Regions from separate parts of the Blautia aquisgranensis genome, predicted to be linked through region 2. Evidence: predicted binding sites of a transcription regulator. Region 2 holds the regulator's gene; each other region holds the start of a gene.
The links. The regulator HrcA, encoded in region 2, represses chaperone genes, less so after heat shock. The targets are predictions, from matches to a motif close to TGTTAGCACTCNNNNNNNNNGAGTGCTAACA.
Positions count from the first base shown of each region.

Region 1 (3,286 bases), on a different contig from region 2:
GAGTTTCCACTTATACTTCCGGAGCCGGAACACTTGCAACAGGAGTAAAACAGTACATCACAGGTGTCGACACACTTAACAGCAGTATATCTCAGATTACATCAGGTGTGGATTCCTATACAAAAGGAGTGGCCAGCTATGTTTCCGGTGGAAGCAGCCTTTCTGACGGGATCAGCGCCTATGTGGAAGGGACAGTTGCCGTAACCGATGGAGTGAAAAACTATATTGATGGAAGCAGCCAGCTTTTCGAGGAAATGATTCAGTATCTGAAAGGACTGGACAGTTTTTTCAAGAGGCTGGATATTCTGGCTCCTGGACTTGATGAAACACTGAAAAATACTGAGGCAGCGGTAACACAGCTGCAGGAACTTGGAAGCGCGCTGGATGGAGAGGCACTGCAGACAATTTCCGATGACATGGAAACCTATGCAGGAGCTGTCTACGATTATAATGTTCAGGTACAAAGCTATATAACCGATGTAGAACAGCTGGGAGAGAAGCTTGCGAAGCTTAGCAGCAGACTTGCGTCGGCTGACAAAACGGATATTTCACAGCAGGCAGCAGGTGCAGCGCAGACGGCGGCCGAGATTTTGCAGAAAAATGCAGACACTATGAATAACCAGTCGGCAGCTGTTGAGAACTGGATCAGCAGCCAGGGGACAGTAAATGCGGATACTTCTGCGGTAGATACCGGGATTTCCGATGTGAAAAATAATCTTTCAGTAGCAGAAGCGGCTCTTTCTGGAATTGACTACAGTACTATGGATGAAAGTACAAAAGCAGCAGTACAGGCGGCACTTGGAGCCGTGCAGGCAGCCAGCAGCAGTGCAGAAAGTATAGATACTTCTTCCATTCAGAGCCAGGAACCGGATACCTCCCAGCTGAAAAATGTGGCAGATACTTTGAAAGGAGCTGCCGCAGAATCAGTTGCAGCAGCGAAGAACAGTCAGACAGCGGCAGAAAATCTGAGCACTCTGCAAAATACGACCGATTCACTTTCCACAGCTATGGACAGCCTTGCCGAAGAGATCAGTAAGCTGGATCAGGAAGCACAGAATCTGACCGGCAGCGGACAGGAGATCAAAGATAGCGGAAATACTCTTTCCGGTACAGGTAAAAAACTTTCGGCGACCATGACCAAGATGAAAAAAGCGTTCACAGATCTGAGCAGTCAGTTACCGGAGATTCAAAGCGAGCTTGGCAAGCTGAAAGAGAATACAGATTCTCTTGTAAAAGATAACACCGGGATTCAGTCTACATACAAAAATAATCTGGAAGAAGGAAGCAGTGGCCTTCAGGCAGGCGCAGAAGATATTATTGATAAAGGGAAAACCATTATTTCAGGCATCACGGAAGTTCAGGGCGAAAAGAATGCGAACGCAAAAGCCCTGCAAAATGGCGCTGCTTCTCTGAAAAAATCAGAAAAAACACTCATAGCAGGCAGCAAACAGATCAAAGAAGCCATCACAAAACTTCAGCAGGGCATCCAGACACTTTCTGCTAACAGCAGTAAACTGACCCAGGGCGCGGCAGCACTTTCCTCTTCCGGAGCTCAGTTAAACAGTGGAGCAGACAAGCTTGCAGAAGGAGCTGGAACTCTTGCAGGTGGAACCCAGAGTCTTAAGAGCGGAACGTCGGCTCTTTCCTCTGGTGTAGGAGCACTTAAGAGCGGCGGCGACAAGCTTAAAGAAGCAAGCGGACAGGTACAGGAAGGACTTACCAAGCTCAGTGACGGTGCAAAGACTTTGAGCGACGGACAGAAGAAATTTTATAAAGATGGTGTGAAGAAACTGGACGATGCAGTAAACAAGGACCTGAAAGATGTGATCGACCGCTTCAAAGCACTGAAATCCGAAGCGGTTTCTTATGACAGTTTTACCAGTCGCCAGAGCGACATGGACGGAAGTGTGAAATTTATTTATGAAACAGAGCCGATTGAAGTCGCCAAGGATGAATAACCGTAAATATCTTGACAATTTCCGGATTTGTAGTATGATAAGAAAAGAGTAGCACTCAATACAAAAGAGTGCTAATAAATACAGAAAGAAGGAAATAATAATGGCATTAAAACCAGTTGAAGACAGAGTTATCGTGAAATACTTTGAGACAGAGGATAAGACAGCATCCGGTATCGTACTTCCGGAGAGCTCCAAGGAGAAGACACAGCAGGCAGAGGTTATCTCTGTAGGTGGCGGTAAGATCGTTGACGGTAAGGAAGTACCTGTACAGGTAAAACCAGGAGACCGTGTTATCTACGGTAAATATTCAGGAACAGAGATTAAATATGAAGGAGAGAAATATCTGGTTATCAATGCAGATGATATCATTGCTATCGTAGAAGAGTAATGTTCCTTGACGTCCCTGCCCTCTGCAGGTAAAATAAAACGTAAAGTTTTAACGAAATGCAGTGATAAAAATTCACAGGATTTTCCAGTTGAGCTTGACAAAAACGGTGTGATATAGTACTATCTTTTATATCATACTAAGCCAGTGGGAAAATGGGAATAATCACTGGACCAGAGGAGGACCCTAGAAATGAGAAAAAAAGTACTGGCAGCACTTCTTGCAGCTGCAGTGGCAGGAACTACAGTTATGGCAGGAACCGCGGTTTTTGCAGCAGAGACTACAGAAGGAACCAAGGCAGAAGGTGGTAACATTACCATCGCAGAGACAGCAGATCCTCAGAACATTAATCCGCTTTATGTTATGGATCAGACAAGCTTTGATATGATGCAGTCCCTGTACAGCCCGTTTTTCGAGATCGTAAATGGAGAGATGTATTACGGAAACGGGCTTTGCGAGAGCGTGACAGCCAATGACGACGCCAGCGAATTCACTCTGAAGCTTAAGGATGGACTGAAATGGCACGACGGTGAGCCAATCACAGCAGACGATGTAGTATTTACCATGCAGATTCTGGTAGACGAGAAGCAGAATGTACCATATTCTTCTTACGGATATGTAAATGACAAGACTGTTGAAGCGGAGAAGGTTGATGACCTTACCGTGAAGCTTTCCCTGGGATCCTCATCAGCAGGCTTCCTTGGCGGACTGAGCCAGGTTTACTGCATTCCGAAGCACATTTATGATGGTGTGGAGAATATCGGAGACAGCGATCTGAACAATAATCCGATCGGAAGCGGCCCGTTTAAATTCGAAGAGTATAAATCCGGAGAATATTTCAAAGTTACGAAATTCGATGATTATTTCGAGGATGTGAATCTGGATTCCATCACCTTCAAGATCGTTAAAGACTCCAGTTCCGCCAATGCAGCACTGGCAAGCG
Region 1 is NZ_JBBMEJ010000022.1:31,101-34,386, forward strand. Features, by position in the region: gene WMO28_RS14620 (leucine-rich repeat domain-containing protein) at 1-1,958, shown strand, start outside; gene WMO28_RS14625 (co-chaperone GroES) at 2,059-2,346, shown strand; gene WMO28_RS14630 (ABC transporter substrate-binding protein) at 2,536-3,286, shown strand, end outside.
Region 1: WMO28_RS14625 (co-chaperone GroES) is a predicted target of HrcA. The motif match lies at 2,005-2,035, and genes of this name have one in related genera.

Region 2 (3,286 bases):
GGAATACCTGAAAGAAATATGCATGTCAGACGGACATATTTTTTCGGTACCGTTCAAAATGGATATCATGGCATTCTGGGTGAACCAGGAATTGCTGGATCAGGCTGGTCTGGACAGACTCTCCTGTCTCAGTGATCTTGAGATCCTTCAGAAAAAGCTTCAGAATACGGGAAAATATGCATACGGGGATGCATGGGAGATTTCTTACATATATAATAGTATCAGCGAGTATGTCGATTTTTTCGGAGGAGATTATACAGACTGGACGGATCCGAAAACAAGAGAAGCGGCAGAATATATGAAGCGAATGCTGGATACAGGGATGATATCAGAGGAGAATCTGATCGACCAGCATGACCAGCTGAATGAAAAATTTATAAACGGCCAGTATGGATGTATGTTCATGTATACCGGTGCGTTGAGTACCTTTCAGAATGCAGGCGTGTATAGAAAAGATAAGATCCATATGGCACCATTTCCGGAATTTGACGAGAAGGTGACCAATATCGCAACCTGGCAGTATGTACTGAATAAAAATTCTGATCATAAAGAAGCAGCTCTGAAGTTCCTTCAGTATGTGTCCGGATATGAGGCCAGTAAAAATTACGGACAGCTGACAAAAATGTGTTCGGCAAGACTGGATGTGATCGAGGATAAAAGCCTTGATTTGGAGGGAATTGAAATGATCCGGCAATATCTGAAAGATTATAAACTGAAAGCAAGACCACTGTGCGCTGACTCCATAGAAGCTGTTTCGTCTATGGGAACGGAATTTCAGGAATATGTACTGGGACAGAAAACAGAAACGGAGTTTTTCGCCGGGGCACAGAACTGTATAGACCAGTATTACAAAAAAGCATCGTACTGATGCTTTTTTGTTGCGAAAAAATAAGAACTTTTTTTCAAAACATATTGACAAATATTTTACATGGTGATATCTTAAAGACTGTAGATGTTAGCACTCCACTAAAATGAGTGCTAACAGATATAACAAAACAAGACTTAACATCCGTCAGGAAGGATAAAAGAGAAAGGAGATGGACTCATGGAAGAGGTGTTGAATGAGCGCAAGAGAAAAATTTTAAAAGCAATCATCAAGACCTACATGGAGACCGGAGAACCGGTTGGCTCCAGGACCATTTCCAAGTATGCGGATCTCAATGTAAGTTCCGCAACGATCCGAAATGAAATGTCAGACCTGACTGATATGGGCTATATCGTCCAGCCTCATACCTCCGCAGGAAGAATTCCTTCAGATAAGGGCTATCGATTATATGTAGATGAGCTGATGAAGGAGAAGGAAGCAGAGGTCGCAGAGCTGAGAGATCTGATCATTGAGAAGACAGATAAGATGGATAAGGTGCTTAAGAAGGTGGCGAAGGTGCTTGCCTCCAATACCAATTATGCAACAATGGTTTCCGTACCGCAGTACAGCGGCAACAAGATCAAATTCATCCAGCTGTCCAGAATGAGCGAGCTTCAGCTTGTAGCGGTGGTTGTCAGTGATAACAACACCGTGCGGAACCAGATTATCAATCTGGATGAGGAGATGGATGATCAGACGATCCTGAAACTGAATCTTCTTCTGAATACCAATCTGAATGGCATTCCCATCCAGGATATCAACCTCGGAATGATCGCCAGACTGAAGGAACAGGCAGGCAGCCACAGTGGTGTGGTAGCAACTGTTCTGGATGCAGTGGCAGCAACCATTCATGTGGATGAAGAAGACATGGAGATTTATACTTCAGGCGCGACCAACATCTTCAAGTATCCGGAGCTTGCCGACAAGGATAAGGCAACCGAGCTGATCTCCGCATTCGAGGAGAAACATGAGCTTGCCGATCTTGTGAAGGGTCAGATGGCCGACGAGGAGAATACAGGAATTCAGGTTTACATCGGTGATGAGATGCCGATACAGACCATGAAGGACTGCAGCATTGTGACAGCCAGATATGAACTGGGTGACGGAATGTACGGAACCATCGGAATCATCGGTCCGAAGCGAATGGATTATGAGAATGTTGTGGACAGTCTGAAGGAACTGAAGAATCATCTGGATGACGTTCTGAAAAAGAAGAAAACTTAGAAAGGCGGTAGAAAAGAAGTGTCGGAGGAAACAAAGAAGAAATCCGAAGAGCAGGAAGCGGAGACAGAGATCCCCGTAACTGATGGAGATCAGGAAGAAAACCTGACACCAGAGGGAGAAGAGCTGCCGGAGGAAGAAACCAAGACTCCAGGCGAAGAAGCTGCCCCAGAGGATAAAAAAGAAGAAAAAAAGACTTCTTTCTTCGGAAAGAAGAAAAAAGATAAATCTGAGCAGAAGGTGGAGGAACTTACCGATCGCCTGAAGCGTACAATGGCTGAATTTGATAATTTCCGTAAAAGAACAGAAAAAGAAAAATCCAGCATGTACATCATCGGAGCAAAAGAGATCGTAGAAAAGATCCTGCCGGTTGTGGATAACTTCGAAAGAGGTCTTGCACAGGCACAGGAAGGCGATGCTTTTGCAGATGGAATGAAAATGATCTATAAGCAGCTGACTACCACACTGGATGACCTGGGTGTGAAACCTATCGAGGCAGTTGGTAAGGAGTTCAACCCGGATTTCCATAACGCAGTAATGCATGTGGAGGATGAAGAGGTTGGCGAGAATATCGTGGTGGAGGAATTCCAGAAGGGTTACACCTACAAGGATTTCGTGGTACGCCACAGTATGGTCAAGGTAGCTAACTAATATTGACAGACAGTAATTTTACAGATACAGATTAAAACAGGAGGAAAAAATCATGGGAAAGATTATTGGTATTGACTTAGGTACAACAAACAGCTGTGTAGCCGTAATGGAAGGTGGACAGCCGACGGTTATCGCAAATACAGAAGGCGCAAGAACAACACCATCCGTTGTAGCATTCACAAAAACAGGAGAGCGTCTTGTAGGTGAGCCTGCAAAACGTCAGGCTGTTACAAACGCAGACAGAACAATCTCTTCCATCAAGAGAGAGATGGGTACAGATTATCGTGTAACAATTGATGAGAAGAAATATTCTCCGCAGGAGATCTCCGCAATGATCCTTCAGAAACTGAAAAAGGATGCAGAGGCATATCTTGGAGAGAAAGTAACAGAGGCAGTTATCACTGTTCCAGCTTACTTCAACGATGCTCAGCGTCAGGCAACCAAAGATGCTGGTAAGATCGCAGGTCTTGATGTAAAACGTATCATCAACGAGCCTACAGCAGCAGCTCTTGCATATGGTCTTGACAATGAGAAAGAGCAGAAGATCAT
Region 2 is NZ_JBBMEJ010000012.1:25,598-28,883, forward strand. Features, by position in the region: gene WMO28_RS10610 (ABC transporter substrate-binding protein) at 1-868, shown strand, start outside; gene hrcA (heat-inducible transcriptional repressor HrcA) at 1,046-2,089, shown strand; gene grpE (nucleotide exchange factor GrpE) at 2,108-2,737, shown strand; gene dnaK (molecular chaperone DnaK) at 2,790-3,286, shown strand, end outside.

Region 3 (3,286 bases), on a different contig from region 2:
GACTTCTTTTGGATAGAAATCTCAACTTTGAAGTACATCGCAACAGACCATCGATGCTCTATGTTATGACAGATTCCACCAGAATTCGTGAAATATTGACGAACCTTCTGAATAATGCAGTTAAATTCACAGAAGATGGTGGTACTATTACTTTTGAAATGAGTACTCGTCCAGGAGTAGATGAACGCCATATCGTGGCATCCTATACAGTCAAAGATACGGGTGTTGGTATGAGCGAGGAATTTCAGAAAAAGCTGTTTGAGCCATTTTCGCAGGAAAATAATGGTGCACGTACTCAGTATAAAGGGACCGGGCTGGGGATGGCTATTACCAAGCAATATGTGGAGTTGATGGGTGGAACACTTACGTTTCAAAGTAAAAAGAATTGTGGTTCTTCTTTTACAGTCGAAATTCCCATGGAACTTGCCGATGAAAAAGAAATTCCAGAACAGAAGACTGTACAGAATATCAGTCTCAATGGCGTTAAGGTGCTTTTGGTTGAGGATAATGACTTAAATGCTGAACTGGCAATGACATTATTGGAAGATGCCGGTATGTGTGTAACTCGTGCTGTAGATGGGGAAGATGCAGTCAAACTGTTCGCATCTAACCCTGCAGGTACTTATGACATTATCCTGATGGACATCATGATGCCAAAAATGAACGGATATCAGGCAACGAAGGCAATCCGAACAATGAGCGGGGAACGTCCGGATGCAGCAACCATTCCTATCATAGCCCAGTCTGCTAATGCTTTCAAAGAAGATATTCAGGCTTCGTTGGATTCTGGTATGAATGGGCATATCTCAAAGCCGTTTAACATGGATGAGGTATCTGTCTCTATAATGCGAAATCTTATCTGAACTTATAGGAGGTAAATCAGCATGAAATGTCCATATTGTGATGAAGAAATGATAAGGATGTGTACTCTCATATTCTGAATGATGACCGAAGGAAAATTGCAGAGCTTTTTGCAGAAGCATTTTATGAGATAAAGAATCTGAATCCACAGATGTATGTACAGCAGGAAAATAATAATGCACCTGTTGCTGATGAAGTCGATCCGGAACTTCTGGCAAAAGTATTGGCTAAGTCTCACGTGGAAAACGAGATGTCTAAAATGAATCTGCCGGAAACCATACCTGCTGTGGTATAAACCAGAAGTCGTTGTCGTAAAATGTGGTAAGAAAATCAGACGAATATATTTTTTCAAGAATTTGTCGTAAAAATGTGGTCAAATCAAGAAAATCGAGTGCGAAAGCAAGTGAAAAATCCCTGTGAAGCCTGCAAAATCAAGGCTTCACAAATTCTTCATAAAATAATTAGCACTCACCTCTTGACAGTGCTAACAAATAGTGTTATATTTCTCCTAGAACAAGAAAAAAGCTACAGCATTTCCGAAACGAAAGTGCCGGAAATGCTTTTCATAGAATAGGAGGAAAGCCTATGAATATCAGTAAATTTACACAGAAATCCGTACAGGCTGTCCAGGATCTGGAGAAGGTTGCTTACGAATATGGCAACCAGGAGATCGAGGAAGAACACCTTCTGTATACATTACTTACACAGGAAGACAGCCTGATTCTCAAATTGATCGAGAAGATGGAGATTCAGAAGGAATATTTTGTTGACACTGTTAAGAAAGCTCTGGATGCCAAGGTTAAGGTTCAGGGTGGAGAACTTCGTTTCGGTCAGTATCTGAACAAGGCACTGGTCAGTGCGGAGGATGAAGCCAAGGCTATGGGAGATGAGTATGTCTCTGTTGAGCATCTGTTTCTTTCCATGCTGAGATATCCAAGCCCCAGTATGAAGAAGATCTTTGATGAGTTTGGAATCACCAGAGAGCGTTTTCTTCAGGCACTTTCTACAGTCAGAGGAAACCAGAGAGTTGTCAGTGACAACCCGGAGGCAACCTATGATACTTTGAATAAATACGGCGAGGATCTGGTAGAGAAGGCGAAGAACCAGAAGCTGGATCCGGTGATCGGACGTGATGCGGAGATCCGAAACATCATCCGTATCCTTTCCCGTAAAACCAAGAATAACCCAGTTCTCATCGGTGAGCCTGGTGTCGGTAAGACAGCAGCCATTGAGGGACTGGCACAGCGTATTGTGGCAGGGGACGTACCGGAAGGCCTTAAGAATAAGAAGATTTTTGCACTGGATATGGGTGCACTGGTTGCCGGCGCCAAATATCGTGGTGAGTTTGAGGAACGTCTGAAAGCGGTACTGGAAGAGGTGAAGAAGAGCGAAGGACAGATTATTCTGTTCATCGATGAGCTTCATCTGATCGTTGGTGCAGGTAAGACAGATGGTGCCATGGATGCAGGAAACATGCTGAAGCCTATGCTGGCAAGAGGTGAGCTTCACTGTATTGGTGCTACAACTCTGGATGAGTACCGTCAGTATATTGAGAAGGATGCTGCACTTGCACGTCGTTTCCAGCCGGTTATGGTAAATGAGCCTACGGTTGAGGATACCATTTCTATTCTTCGTGGATTGAAGGAGAGATACGAGGTATTCCACGGCGTTAAGATTACAGACAGTGCACTGGTTGCAGCAGCTACCCTTTCACACAGATATATCACAGACCGTTTTCTTCCGGATAAGGCCATTGACCTTGTAGACGAGGCCTGTGCACTGATCAAGACAGAACTGGATTCCATGCCGACAGAGCTGGATGAGCAGAGACGTAAGATCATGCAGCTGGAGATCGAGGAATCTGCTCTTAAGAAAGAAACTGATAATCTCAGCAAAGAGCGACTGGAGGATCTGCAGAAAGAGCTGGCAGAGTTACGAGATACTTTTAATGCACAGAAAGCTCAGTGGGATAATGAGAAACATTCCGTAGAGAAGCTTCAGAAATTACGTGAGCAGATCGAGGATATCAATAAACAGATCCAGAAAGCAAAACAGAACTACGATCTGGAAAAGGCAGCAGAGCTGCAGTATGGTGAGCTGCCGAAGCTTCAGCAGCAGCTGGAAGTAGAGGAGAAGCAGGTCAAAGAAAGTGACAGAAGCCTGGTACATGAGGCTGTTACTGATGATGAGATTGCGCGTATTATTTCCAGATGGACCGGTATTCCGGTAACCAAGCTGACAGAAGGTGAGAGAACGAAGCTTCTGGGTCTTGAGGATGAACTGCATAAACGTGTAGTAGGTCAGGATGAAGGTGTACGTCTTGTAACAGATGCCATCCTTCGTTCAAAAGCAGGTATCAAGGATCCTACGAAGCCAATCGGTTCTTTCCTGTTCCTTGGACCAACCGGTGTTGGTAAAACAGAGC
Region 3 is NZ_JBBMEJ010000008.1:113,705-116,990, reverse strand. Features, by position in the region: gene WMO28_RS08300 (ATP-binding protein) at 1-863, shown strand, start outside; gene WMO28_RS08295 (hypothetical protein) at 923-1,156, shown strand; gene clpB (ATP-dependent chaperone ClpB) at 1,447-3,286, shown strand, end outside.
Region 3: clpB (ATP-dependent chaperone ClpB) is a predicted target of HrcA. The motif match lies at 1,321-1,351, and genes of this name have one in related genera.